Regions from separate parts of the Lacticaseibacillus jixiensis genome, predicted to be linked through region 1. Evidence: predicted binding sites of a transcription regulator. Region 1 holds the regulator's gene; the other holds the start of a gene.
What was found. The regulator LexA, encoded in region 1, represses DNA repair genes until DNA is damaged. The targets are predictions, from matches to a motif close to CNAACANNTGTTNG.
Positions count from the first base shown of each region.

Region 2: a site for LexA is predicted at 3,457-3,470, ahead of ACGG90_RS03875 (ABC transporter substrate binding protein). Genes of this name have one in related genera too.

Region 1 is NZ_BAAFPR010000008.1:88,899-95,911, reverse strand. It holds gene ACGG90_RS07070 (AEC family transporter) at 1-788, shown strand, start outside; gene ACGG90_RS07065 (hypothetical protein) at 801-1,271, shown strand; gene ACGG90_RS07060 (WxL domain-containing protein) at 1,605-2,186, shown strand; gene ACGG90_RS07055 (WxL protein host-binding domain-containing protein) at 2,239-3,201, shown strand; gene ACGG90_RS07050 (hypothetical protein) at 3,188-4,933, shown strand; gene lexA (transcriptional repressor LexA) at 5,001-5,627, opposite strand; gene ACGG90_RS07040 (hypothetical protein) at 5,793-6,266, opposite strand; gene ACGG90_RS07035 (AI-2E family transporter) at 6,263-7,013, opposite strand, start outside.
Region 2 is NZ_BAAFPR010000004.1:109,918-116,930, reverse strand. It holds gene ACGG90_RS03890 (AAA family ATPase) at 1-501, shown strand, start outside; gene ACGG90_RS03885 (ABC transporter ATP-binding protein) at 561-1,364, opposite strand; gene ACGG90_RS03880 (ABC transporter permease) at 1,368-2,267, opposite strand; gene ACGG90_RS03875 (ABC transporter substrate binding protein) at 2,347-3,294, opposite strand; gene ACGG90_RS03870 (ABC transporter substrate-binding protein) at 3,705-4,673, opposite strand; gene ACGG90_RS03865 (ABC transporter substrate-binding protein) at 5,003-5,953, opposite strand; gene ACGG90_RS03860 (histidine phosphatase family protein) at 6,261-6,890, opposite strand; gene ACGG90_RS03855 (sulfite exporter TauE/SafE family protein) at 6,947-7,013, shown strand, end outside.

The sequences.
Region 1 (7,013 bases):
CCATCACCAGCGATTTCACTGCTAAACAATTGCTCACCATTTTGCCTGATCTGCGCTTTCCGCTGTTATCGATGGCGATTTTGTTCGGGTTGTCTTTCGGCGTGTGCCGGGCTTTGGCTGTACCCAAAGGCCGCCGCGGGTTGTTTAAGTCCATGTTCTTCAATTCCAATACCGTCTTTATCGGATTACCGGTGAACATGGCCCTGTTTGGTCCGAAGAGCCTGCCTTATTTGCTGGTGTATTACATGGCCAACACCACCATTTTCTGGACGATCGGCGTGTATTTGATCCAAGCCGATGGTCCCAAGCCTGCCCATTTTGACTTAACCAAAATGCTCGGCAAAGTCTTCTCACCGCCGCTGCTGGGGTTTATCATGGGCTTGATCTTGGTGTTGTTGCGCATTAAGCTGCCGGATTTCTTGGTCAGCGACTTAACTTATGTGGGCAACCTAACGATTCCAGGATCGATGTTTTTCATCGGTATTTGCATGCGCCAAGCCGGGCTGCACAACATTCGCTTCAATAAAGAGCTGCTTGGGGTGTTTGCCGGGCGCTTCGTGATTGCGCCAATCATCATGTATTTACTGGTGTTTGCCGCACCGGTACCGTTATTGATGAAGCAGGTATTCTTGTTGCAATCCGCCATGCCGGTAATGACCAACGCGCCGGTTGTGGCCAAGTTGTATGGTGCCGATGCATCTAACGCATCGATCACCGTCAGCGCCACCACGATGTTTGCCATGGTGGTGATCCCAGTCGTGATGCTGGTCGTCAACACGCTCCATTAAGGAGGAATACTTATGCGCGCGATGATCGCCTTGTTGTGTTTGGTTTGCTTGGCTGGCTGCGCTTCGACCAAGCCGGCTGCTTCGCCAAGTCCTGGCGCCAATTCCCAAAAGATCAAGCCTGCAGTCAAGCCCAAGACCAAAGTCACCAAAGCTTCCGCAGATGACTTAAGCGGCCACGCCTTTGTCAACGTCAGTGACCACAGCCAAGGCCTGGTGTTCACCGCCTCAACATCTGGCTACTTCATGGATCGTCAAGCCAGCCAAGCCGGCGCAGATTTCGCCACGACTCAAGCAGGGATCTTTGAGGCCACGCTGACGGTGTCAGGCATGACTTACACCATTCAAGGTACTGCACAAGCCAACGCAGCCAGCAACCAGGTGCAATTTAAGAAAATATCGAATACCTTGATCCAACAATTACCCAATGGGCCGCGTTACAAACGCGTCAAACATGACGACTTAAACGCCGTCTCAGCGCCTTAAGTCCAACGGCCAACCTGAACTCAAAGCGGGTGCGCCCAGTCACACAAAAGGCTCTGCACCACGATTCGTCCTGAATCGCGGTGCAGAGCCTTTTGTGTGACTGGCGTGGTAAAATGTCTCGCGACGATGTGCCTAATGGCATGCCTACTGGGCGCGGCAGAACAAGTGAGATGACAGCTTTTCCGACATAATATAACTGATTTATATAAATATTATCTCAATGTAATTGTTAATATATTGTTTTTACATTGGCGGCTTGTCGAAATGTATCTTATCTGTTACACTATGCTTACATTAAGATCAATAGCACTCAACTTAACGGAGGACAACTGAATGAAGCATTTCCTGATCGCAGCTGGCGCCTTAGCGCTTGCCGTAACCGCCTATGCCGCTACCCCCGCAGCAGCCGAAGCAAAAGATTCCACGGCAACCGTAACGATCGTCGATGATCCCCAAGCCGGCCAATTACAACTCGCCTCTGTGCCGAGTTTCGATTTCAAAGCAGTCACCGCGTTATCGATTTACAATGGCTTCACCAAGAATGCCATTGCAGCCAGCGGCGATTTAAAGATTATCGATGGCCGACCATTGGATATCCCAGAAGGCTGGAATTTGACCATCAAGTTAGGTCAATTTACCGCCGGCGCCAACAACACCCTTGCGACCAGCACTTTAAGCCTGCACACCCCGCAAGACGCCACTTTGGCCTTAGCTGGTGAGCTGACTTCTAACGGCCAAACCCTCAGCTTGGCCAGCACGAACAAGCGCGGTACCTTGACTCAAGCAGCTGGCACCATCAGCGCCGATTTGAACCAAGCGGCAACGCCTGATGCCCAAGTGAAGAATGGCGACTTATACACCGCTGATCTCACTTGGACGCTTAATGCGCAAACCTCTCCTGCGCCTGCACTGTAAGTTTCTGCCGGACGCATGCGTCCGGTTTTTTTTAGATAAAGGAGCCTTTCACTTGAAACGCGGATTACTGGCTGTGTTGTTTTGTCTCTTCTGGATCGCCCCGACACCGGTTGCTGCCGCCGGTGCTGAATTCACCGTCACCCCCAACACCACCGGCTCCAGTGCTGCAGGCTATTATCAATACCGCCTGCAGCCGCAAACCCAAACAACTTTGACCGCCACCATTCACAATACCGCAGCTGCAACGCAACGATTTAATGTCAATATCATTGATGCCGGCGTGTCCAGCAGCGGTCAATTGCTGTATACGCCAGGCGCTAACTTGACTGCCACCACCGGACCTACGTTGGCGAGTATGGCAACGCCGCTTAAACAAACCGTCTCAGTCGCCGCACACGCCAGCAAAACAGTGCAAGTAACTTTGCGCGTGCCGCAAACCTCCTGGTATGGCGAACGCCTCGGGGCCTTAAGCGTCGCAGCCATCCCCGCCGCAGGCAAGCAAAGCGGGCTTCAAAACCGTTTCGTCTTGGCAACCCCTTTGCATCTGACTATTGCCCATGTTGATGAAAGCCGCCCCAAATTAACGCTAAGCAACACCAAATTAAGCCAGCGCAATGTCACAGCAGACTTAGCCAGCCACACGGCTCGCTTATTTGGCGGCATCACGATCCACAGCACCTTACAAAACAGCGCCAAGCAAACCTTAGCCTCAGCCACGATCAAGAATGCGCAAATGGCGCCTAATGCGATCATGCCGCTGCGGCTTCCGGTGACTAAAGCCTTGACTGCCGGCACGTACACCTTGGTGATTGACTTAACGTCTGGCAAACAACATTATCACCTGACTGACCACTTCACCATCACTGCCGCTCAAGCCAGCCGCACTGACATGGCCCAGCCTGCTGTTGCATTGGCTTGGTGGGTATATGCGCTGATCGGCTTGGTCATCAGTTTGCTTGGGGTGATCGGGTGGCTGTTGTGGCAGCAAAGGAGGGCCAAGCATGACGCAAATTGACCATTCCACGCTGTGCTTGCGCGTCGTCACAGACCCTGCGCCAGTGGCACCGGCTGTGATCGCTACGCCGACTCAACCGGCTTTGCCGCATACCAATAGTACAGCGCAGCCAAGCATCGGCGGCTTAGGTTTAGGCGTGTTGGCTTTGGTGGCATGGTGCGCCGGGTGTAAGAAGCTGCTGGCACTGGTTGCTTGTGCGCTGATGGGACTTTGGCTGACACCGGCTGCGCCGCTTAAAGCCGCCGTGCTGCCAGACTTGAATACTGTCAAAGTCGCGCAATGGGACACCAAACCGCTGCAAGAAACGATCATCGGCGATGGCCCCATCGGCGGCTTTGACGCTGACACGTTTGCCGCTGCGCCTTTTACGATGGCTAGCAAAACGGCGCATGAGTTCTACTTGCGCTACCACCTCGGCTTTGGCGAATACGCGATCTTGCCGAAGTTGACCTTGCGGATTTGGCAAGTCAGTGCCCAAGCCAATGGCCAATACACTGCCACCACAGTGTTTAACCAAACCGTTGACTCGCGTTATGAAGACGGCTGGACCTTGCATGCCCTAGCCGAATTTCGCTATGTCCCAGATCATTCTGGTTGGTATGCTTATCAATACAACGCTTCAACTGTTTATGATCGCGAAGATCCTCACCGCCCAGTCGCTTCCAGGCTCAATTGGTTTGCGGCAACCACTTCAGCCACCAGCTTAACGCTGAACACCCCGCAACACATGCTATATGGCCAACAAGTCCCGATCAAAGCGACCATTACACCGCTAGAGGCGACTGACCCGATCAAATGGCTGCCGGCAAGCGGCTTCAGCCTCACTGCTGCGACTGACAATACAGCCACGTTAACGGCGCCGCCTGACAATTTGGTCAACACCAATATCAATAACCCAGGCTTCAGTCGCGTCATGGCCGCGCAAGCCGGCAAGATCACTACCACCAAGACGATTTGGCTCGGCGGGCTGCAGGCTTATGCCGGCCCATACGACAATATCCCTGCCAGTGGTTTACACTTCGCCCCGGCGAGTTTAAGCTTAATGAACTTGCCGCCTGGTAATTGGCGTTATCACTGGGAGCTGGTTGACACGTATCGCGCCGCTGATGGCAGTATGCAGGCTAACCTCAACAATATTTTGTCGCTGAACAACTTCGGCGATGTGCAAAACGCTGAAGGCGAAACCGCTAAGCTCACTGACTTCGCCGTGGCTTTTACCATCAGCAAAACCGGCGGCTTGCTGCAGGCCATGATGGCCAGCGCGACCCCCAAAGCCATCCGACTGAAACTCGATCCGGTGTCAGGCGGCAACTCGCTGTATACGAATTTCGCGTCGATCGCCATTTCGCCGCCTTTAGGCACCTTGGCGCTGAAGCAGGTCCCGACAGCTTTTGCGTGGCAGTATTCGGCGTTGGAGCTTTACGATCATCTCACCAAAACCGTTTCGGCCAGTGGCAGCTTGATCGTTGAAGACACGCGCACAAACGGCAGCTGGCAGTTAACAGCGGCGCTATCGCCAACGGATTTTCCATTCGCTTTGACTTTGAATGACTTCAACAAACAACTGTCTAGCACCCCGACAATTTTGGCGACTGGCGGCAGCGCTGGCTTATCAATATCCCATCCGCAAGCAACACTTACCCCCAAACCAGTGATCACCAGCACCGATTCCCAACAAGCCACGATCACATGGACCTTAACGCAAACGTTCCCTAGTGCGCCACTGTCGTAAACCAACCTCAAAAAAGCGCTGCACCACAATTTGTTGAAAAAATTGTGGTGCAGCGCTTTTAATTGAGCTATTCAAGTACTGGGCGATACAAGCTGACCACGACCCCTAAAATCGTGACGGTATCAAAGTACATATCCGCCATGTCGTCATTTTCAGGATGCAGCCGCACGCGCCCGTCTTCCTTATAGAAGCGCTTGACGGTGGCTTCAGACTCTTCGGTCATGGCCACGATCACTTGCCCGTTCTCAGCAGTTTGCTGCTTCTTGACGATGATCTGATCACCATCTAAGATGCCCATCTTGATCATGGAATTGCCTGAAACCCGCAACATGAACAAATCTTCGGCATCATAGGCCAAATCGTCTGGCACTGGGAAGTAATCATCAATATTCTGCACCGCGGTAATCGGCACGCCGGCAGCAACCGTACCGACGATCGGGATCCCATCTTCGCCGACGCCAATGTATTCACGCCCGGCAGGCGTCAACAACAACGTCCGCGGCTTGGCAGGGTCCTTTGCGATCAAGCCGGCATCTTCCATCCGCTTAAGATAAGATGCCACCGTACTGGAACTGGATAACCCCACTGCCGCGCCGATTTCACGCACAGTTGGCGGGAAACTTCGCTCCTTAGTGGTATGGTAGATCGTCTCTAAGATTTGTTTGAAACGTGTCTCATTAACTGTGGTGCGCAAAGTCGCCCACTCCTTTCGTATCTGGGGAAAGCCAAAAATTTGTTTGGCCTGTGATTACCTTAAGATTACCAAAACAAACACCCGTTTGCAAGCAAAATCTGCAGCTTACGCCGTGCATCCTGCGGCGGTAACCGTCGTCTTGCGCTCACTCACATCGCCAAGCCATCATTGCACATGTTGAATGGCAATTTCGACACTTTGCGGCACCCGCGGGCGCAAAGTGCTGATCATCGTTTCTAAATCAGTGCGGAAAGTCAATCGAACGAACCGCCGCGGGTTCAAGCTGAAAATCGCCAGCACCATTTGCCGGCCATTCGGCATTTCTAACGGCGTCAAGGTGATGCCTGAAAGTTTGGTGTAGGGGATCACGCGCGAGAACACCCCAGTGGCGATCACGCGCGTTGGGGTGATCCCTGAATTGCCAGCCATCAAGACCAACGTGATCGTTCCGGCAGCAAACACGATATACAACAAGTGATCACTGCCGCTTGAAACAAACACTGAACCAAGCAAGGCCGCGAAGAACACTTGAAACATGGAATACCCGCCGCGCATGTCGATCTTGCTTTGCCAGTAGATGACATAGCCACCCATGCTCAGCAAGGCGATATCTGAAATAAGAAATAAGAGTTCGATCATGATAGATTCCTTTCCTGCGGTACATCAGTTTCTTCATTATACAGCCCAGACGCCTGGCGATACCAGGAGAAGAAGCGCGTCACGACGATTTTCAAGACGGCAAAGCCGGGAATGCCTAAGATCACCCCGGCCAAGCCGAATAAATTACCGGCTGTCAGCAACACGATCACAATGGTCACCGGATGCATCGCCAACTTCGAACCCATCACCAACGGCGATAACACCTGGGTTTCGATCAGCCATTCAATGAAGAATGTCACGATCACCGCGATCAGCATCGACGGGCCGCTCATTGCCCCAACGATCAACGCCGGGATCATCGCCAACGCCGATCCGAAATATGGGATCAAATTCAATGGCCCCGCGATCAGCCCCAACACCAACGCAAACTTCAACCCGATCACCGAAAAGCCCGTCATGAAGATAATCGCCACGGCCATGGCCACGGTAAGCTGGCCTTGCACATACGAGCCGACTTTCTGATTCATCTCCGCCAGCATCGAAGCTAAACTGTCACGCAATTTGATAGGAAACAGCTGCACCACTTTTGGGGCAAAGCTCGCCCCATCTTTTAACATGAAAAACAAAATGATCGGCGCAGTAGACACGGTAATCACCACGTTGCCAACAATGCCCACCAAGTTCTGCAACTGCGACACCGTACCTGACACGATGCTGCCTTTGGATAGCGACAAGCTGTCCATGATCTCTTGGCCAAGTGCATTGAGATCTTGTTGCGAAATCAGT
Region 2 (7,013 bases), on a different contig from region 1:
CTGACCTTGTTGCTGCAAGTCTTAGATGACGGCCGCTTAACTGATGGCCAAGGCAATGTGGTCAACTTCAAGAACACCATTATCATTGCCACTTCCAACGCCGGCTTCGGCAATGCTGCTTTAACTGGCAAACAGGATGCTGACACCGACTTGCAAACCAAGCTGGCACCGTTCTTCCGTCCAGAATTTCTCAACCGCTTCGACGGGATCGTGGAATTCTCGCATCTGACCAAAGACGACTTGGCGAAGATCGTCGACTTGTTGTTAGATGACGTCAACACGACTTTAGCCAAGAAAGACATCACCTTAACCGTCAGCCCAGCTGCCAAAGACTGGCTGATCACGCAAGGTTATGACGAAGCCTTAGGGGCTCGTCCATTGCGCCGGGTGATCGCCCAACACATCAGAGATCGCGTCACCGACTTCTACTTGGCGCATCAAGACGTGCACGCCTTAGCCGCTGACGTGAAGGACAACGATATCCAAATCACCGCAGCCTAATATGTCAGGCACAATAAAATGGCCCGCAAACACAAATGTGCTTGCGGGCCATTTTGGCGTTAGCTGAGCAATACCGCGTCGTCGTTGAGCGCTTTACCAGAGCGTTCTTTGAACATCGTCAACAAGTCAGGCACCGTCAGGCCGTTCTTCTCGTCGCCTTTCAAATCAACGGCGATTTGGCCGTGATCCAACATGATCAAGCGGTTGCCATAGCGCAAGGCGTCTTGCATGTCATGGGTGATCATCAAAGTGGTGATATGCTGAGCGGCGACGAGTTGTTCGGTAAGCTGCATGACCGTCGCTGAGGTTTGCGGATCCAAGGCAGCGGTGTGTTCATCCAGCAACAACAGCTCAGGCGCCTTTAACGTCGCCATCAACAAGGTGATGGCTTGGCGCTGGCCGCCGGATAACAAGCCGATCGCCGTGCCTAAGCGCGTTTCCAAACCGAGGTTTAAGCTGGCGAGCTTCTCTTGAAACAACTTGCGGTCGCTGTGGCGCACGCCGGCACTCCAGAAGTTGCGCCAAGTGCCGCGCTGCATCGCCAAGCTTAAGTTCTCTTCCACCGTGAGCATCGGCGCGGTGCCAGACAACGGATCCTGGAACACACGCGAAATCAACTTGGCGCGCTTGGCCACGGATTGATACGTCACGTCTTTGCCAGCGATTTTGACTTGGCCGTGCGTGACTGGCAAAGATCCCGCTACGGAGTTCAACAGCGTGGACTTGCCGGCGCCGTTACCGCCGATGATCGCCACGAAGTCGCCTTCTTCAAGGGTTAAGTTGATCCCTTTAAGGGCGTGGTTCTCGTTAACCGTCCCTTGGGCAAAATATTGATGTAAATCTCGTACTTCTAAGGCTGGCATCGACTAGTCCCCCATTCTTTTCTGGTTGGCACGACGGGCAACGTGTTGCTTGTAGCTTTTCTGCACCAGCGGCAAGGACAAGAACACCACCAGCATCAAAGCGTAGAACAAGCGCAAAGCGTTAGGATCGACCCCGAGTTCCAAGACCCCGGCGATGATCAAGCGATAAATGATCGCACCGACGATAATCGTCAACAAGCGCTGGCCGAAGCTGAGGTTGTGCAACAAAATCTCGGCGATAATAATCGCAGCCAAGGCGATGACCAAAGTCCCGATCCCCATGGAAATATCCGCATAGCCATTGGTTTGCGCCATCAAAGAACCAGACAAGGCGATCAAGCCGTTAGACACCATGTACACAATGATCTTCATGTTGTCGTTGTTGATGCCGTTGGCTGCGGCCATCGCCTGGTTATCCCCGACAGCCCGCGCCGCCAAGCCCATTTGCGTGTTAAAGTACAACACCAGCAGAATAATCACAATGGCGATCACCACAGCGCCAACGATAATGGTGTCAAACGTCGCATTACCAGTGGAGAAAATGGTGAAGACTGTTTTGACGTTGCTCAATAAGGAAAGGTTGGCTTGGCCCATGATGAACAAGTTGACAGAATACAACCCGGTCATCGTCAAGATACCAGTTAACAGATCCGGAATCTTCAACTTGGTATGCAAGAACCCTGACACAAAACCCGCCAGCGCCCCGCCGATGAAGCCATATAACGTCGCTAAAATCGGGTTGGTGCCGCCGACTAAGCTGTGCGCCGTGATCGCCGCGCCTAAAGGAAAGCTCCCTTCAGCCGTCATATCGGCAATATCTAAGATACGGAAGGTCAAATATACGCCGATCGCCATGATCGCCCATAAAAGCCCTTGCGAAACGCTTGAAGTTAGAATACTCATCAGTACTACTCCTTTGATTTATCGAGCAGGCAAAGCCATCACACGACTCGCTTCAGCCGCGTTATTTTGCAACGCTCAATTATTGTTTAACATCTGCTGCCGTTAACCCGAAGGCCTTCATCATCTTGGCGTTGGTGACCACGCTGACTTTGGCTGGGGATTCCACTGGCAAGGACTTGACCTTCTTGCCTTTGATGATCTTCACAGCCAACTTGGCAGTTTGCTTGCCTAAATCTTCATAATTCAGCCCAACAGTGGCCACGCCGCCGTCTTTGACCATGGTCGCCGCAGCTGGTACGACTGGCACTTTCTTGGCCAAGGATACCTTGCCGACAGTCGCCATCGCTGCGGCCACAGTGTTGTCCGTTGGCGCATAGATGACTTGGCTTTGGCCAGCCAAGGCTTCGGTAGCGGATTGCACGTCGTTGGTGGTGGCTACGGTGCGCTTGACGACTTTCAAGCCCAGTTGCTTAGCGGCTTTTTCAGCGGCTTTGATTTGCACCACAGAGTTTTGTTCCGCAGCGTTGTACAACATCCCCACCGTCTTGGCCTTAGGGAAGAGTTTGTGCATGTACTTGATTTGCATGGTGATATCCACCATGTCCACCACGCCAGTCGCATTCTTGCTTGGGGCTTTCATGTTGTCCACAATGCCGGCGGATTTAGGATCAGTCACCGCGGTGAACACCATTGGCGTGTCGGGGTCGCCTTTTTGTAAGGCTTGCGCAGCTGGGGTGGCGATCGCCAAGTTCACGTCGTTCTTGTCTTTGGCGAGTTGTTCGCTCATGGTTTTCAAGTTGGCTTGATCGCCTTGTGCGTTGACGTAATCGATCTTGATCTTCTTGCCGGAATACCCTTGGGCCTTCAACTCTTCGGTGAAGCCTTTGCGCGCGTCAGTCAACGCAGTTTGATCGATCAATTGCAAGACCCCAACATGCACGGTGTCGTCTTTGGCACTGGCTGACTTGCCGCAAGCGGCTAAGCCTAAGATCGCAACGGCCCCAAGGCCAAGTAATAATTTCTTCATGATATATTCCTCCCAGAATGTTTTGGCAATAGTTGGCAAGTCCGCCAGCCGGTGCAAAACAAAAGCCAGTCACTTTGGATCTTCTCCGCGTGACTGGCCCAAAAACATTCTTGGATAAATAAAGGCCACATGGAGAAGATTTAAAATCATCCATGTGGCAATCGATCGCACGTTTAATGGTACCGGCCATCATGGATGCAAGCCGCGGCTTGCATCCATGATGCAAACCGCTATCCGAAAAAGCCGGTAAAAAAGACTGTGTTCAGTTGTGTTGGATTTAATATTGTCATGTTCAACACTCCTTGGCACCAGCTGTTGCTGGTATAAAATGAGAATACTATGACAAGATAAAAGTGTCAAGGGAATATTCTCATTTCATCCACCGGCTATGGGGGAATATGTGATGTTAATTACTTAGAAGCCGCTTCAAGGTCGCTTTGCGTCAAATTGAACAGCTTCATGCGCTTGGCGTTGGACACCAGTTCCGTCTTGGCCGGTGATTCGATCGGCAAATCTTTGACCTTCTTGCCTTTCAAGATCTTCACGGCCATCTTGGCGGTTTGGCGCCCTAAGTCTTCGTAGTTGATCCCGCGCGTGGCCACACCGCCGGTTTTGATCATCGTGGCATCGGCATTGACGACAGGGACTTTCTTGGCTTCAGAAACTTTGCCGATGGTTGGCATCGCAGCTGCGGCAATGTTGTCAGTCGGGATGTAGATGGCATCCGCTTGGCCGGCTAAAGCTTCAGCGGATTGCTGCACGTCATTGGTAGTCGCAGCGGTTTTCACCACGGCAGTAAGCCCGAGCTTCTTGATTTCTTGTTTGGCCAGCTTGATTTGAAATACCGAGTTCTGTTCAGCGGCGTTGTATAACAAGCCGATTTTCTTAGCCTTTGGAAACAGCTTGTGGGTGAAGTCGATTTGGCCTTTGACATCAACCATATCTGTGACCCCAGTGGCGTTCTTGTCTGGGGCTTTAGTGCTTGACGTCAAGCCGGCCGACTTGGGATCAGTAATGGCGGTAAATAACATCGGTGTGTCTGGGTCGCCTTTTTGCAAGGCTTGTGCGGCTGGGGTGGCGATGGCCAGATTCAAGTCGTTCTTGTCTTGTTTGAGCTGTTCGCTCATGGACTTCAAGTTGGCTTGATCACCTTGCGCGTTGACGTAATCGATCTTGATCTTGTCGCCTTTGTAGCCTTGGGCCTTGAGTTCTTCGGTGAAACCTTTGCGCGCGTCGTTTAACGCACTTTGATCGATCAGCTGCAAGATGCCGATCTTCACGGTGCCGGCTTTGGTGTCGGCGTCTTTCTTGCCGCAAGCGGCTAAACTCAACACAGCAGCGGCAGTCAATACACCTGCCAATAATTTCTTGATCTTCATACTTTTCTCCTCCAAATTCAGCGTCAAACGAAAAGCCGGCCGCTAGTTTACACCAGTGGCCGGCCATTATCTTCCGGAAAATAAAGCCACATGGTGATCACTCATCCACGTGGCGTTGTAAGCATGTTAAGGTGCTACGCCTATCGTGGATGCAAACCTGCAACGCGGTTTGCATCCAGTCGATGCAAGCCGCTATCCGTAATAGCCGTAGTAATAAGCGTTGTTTAGTTGTGTTGTAAGATTGTGATTCATTATTCAACACTCCTCGCCTTTATGTGTCTGAGAATACACTGAGAAAACGCTGCTGTCAACAAGATTTTAATATGTGCTTACTTCAAATCGGCATCAGTGACGCCAAAAGCCTTCATGCGCTTCTCGTTTTTGACCAAGCGCACGTCTTTAGGCGCTTCAACTGGCAAGTCTTTGACCTGCTTGCCTTTGATGATCTTGATCACCATGTCAGCAGTTTGCTTGCCGACAGATTCAAAGCTGGCACCTTTAGTGGCAACGCCGGCGATCGGAATCATCGTCGGATCTGAGTTGACCACTGGGACCTTACTTTCCAAGGAAACCTTGCCGATCGTGGCCATACCAACGGCGGCAATGTGATCATTAGGGATGAAGAAGGCATCAGACTTCTTGGCCAAAGCGCGGGCGGTAGCTTCCACATCAGAAGCCGAAGCCACCGTCATTTCTACCGGGGTCATGCCTAATTGCTTCATTGCCTTGCGGGCGCGCTTGACCACCGCCAAGGCATTTGGTTCGCCAGCATCGTACATCATGCCGATTTTCTTGGCTTTAGGAAACATTTGATGCAACAAGCTCAGTTGGGTCTTAACGCTGGTCAAAACCGTCACCCCGGTGGCATTCTTGTCTGGCGCCTTAGCAGCTTGCTTGGTGATCAAGCCCGCCGCCACTGGATCGGTGATGGCAGAAAACACCAGCGGCGTTTTGTTGCCGGCTTTCTCCATGGCTTGGCTGGCCGCCGAGCCGATGGAAATGTTGACGGTGTTGTTGGCGCTGGTCAATTGGTTAGCCATTTGGTTCAAGTTGGACTGATCGCCTTGGGCGTTGAGCAGCTTGATCTTGGCTTGGCCGTAGCCTTTGGCCTTGAGTTCTTCACGGATGCCTTTTTCCGCGTCGTCTAAGGCTTGTTGATCGAGTTGTTGCAAGATACCGATTTTCACAGTTGATGGTGAGGCACTCTTTTGAGACTTGCCACAAGCGGCCAACAGAATGACACAAGCGGCAGCGGCGATAGTTAACATGAATTTTTTCATAATATCCTCCAAAAAATAAAATGACCGACCACACAACAACACCATGTGGCCGGCCATTATTTTTCCGGAAAATAAAAGCCACATGGTATCGTCCATGTGGCGTGATTGCATACGCAAGTCGACGGCCTCATGGATGCGAGCAGCAGGCCCGCATCCACGAGCCTGCTACAGGTAATAGTAGCCGCCGAAATATTGATTAAAATGAGTTGATTGTACTAATGACATTATCAACACGCCTTCCTGTAGTGGGTATGGTGCTACCATACGCCGCTTAATGAGAATCGTCAAGGATATTCGTGAGGAAATTCTAATTTATCCCCGGCGCAAAGTCCCATTGCCGCCGCACATAATGCTTGCCGTCTAGCGTGTCCAGCCGCGAAAGCGTGGCGTTATGCAGCATCGGCGGCTTACGCAACTCGTCAAAAGGCACGCCTAACAAACTGTTCAACAAGAATTGAAACAAGATGCCATGCCCCACCACTAACAAATTGGCTGCCGGATGTGCCGCATACGCCGCTTGGATCACCGCCCGGCTGCGCTTGAGTAAATGTCCGTAAGGCTCAATGCCCAAATTTGGCGCATACTTGGCGTCAAATTCAGCCGGCCGGTGAAAATATGCATCAAGTGCTTGGGTATCCGACACGTCTGCTTCGATTTGCCCATCCCATGGCCCCAGCCGCAACTCCCGCAAGCCGTTGGCCGTGGCCAGCGGTGTGGGATACGCATTCTTGGCTAAGATCAAATGCGTGGTGGTCACCGCCCGCGGCATGCTGGAACTGATGGCTTGAGCAAAGCGCACCTTTGCCAAATATTGCCCCATTTGCTGCGCCTGGGCGACCCCAAGTGCTGTCAGCGGCTCATCAACGCCGCCGCCATTGAACGCATGGCGCAAGTTGACCTTTGTTTGGCCATGTCGCACAAAATAAAATTTTGTCATTCATAACACCTCATCAACTAGTATACTAGATTTTATCGTGAAATGAGGTGAAGCAAATGCATCCGCTCCTTGTAATTTACATTATTGCCGCCGGCATCGTCGCCGGCTTATTAAGTACCATCG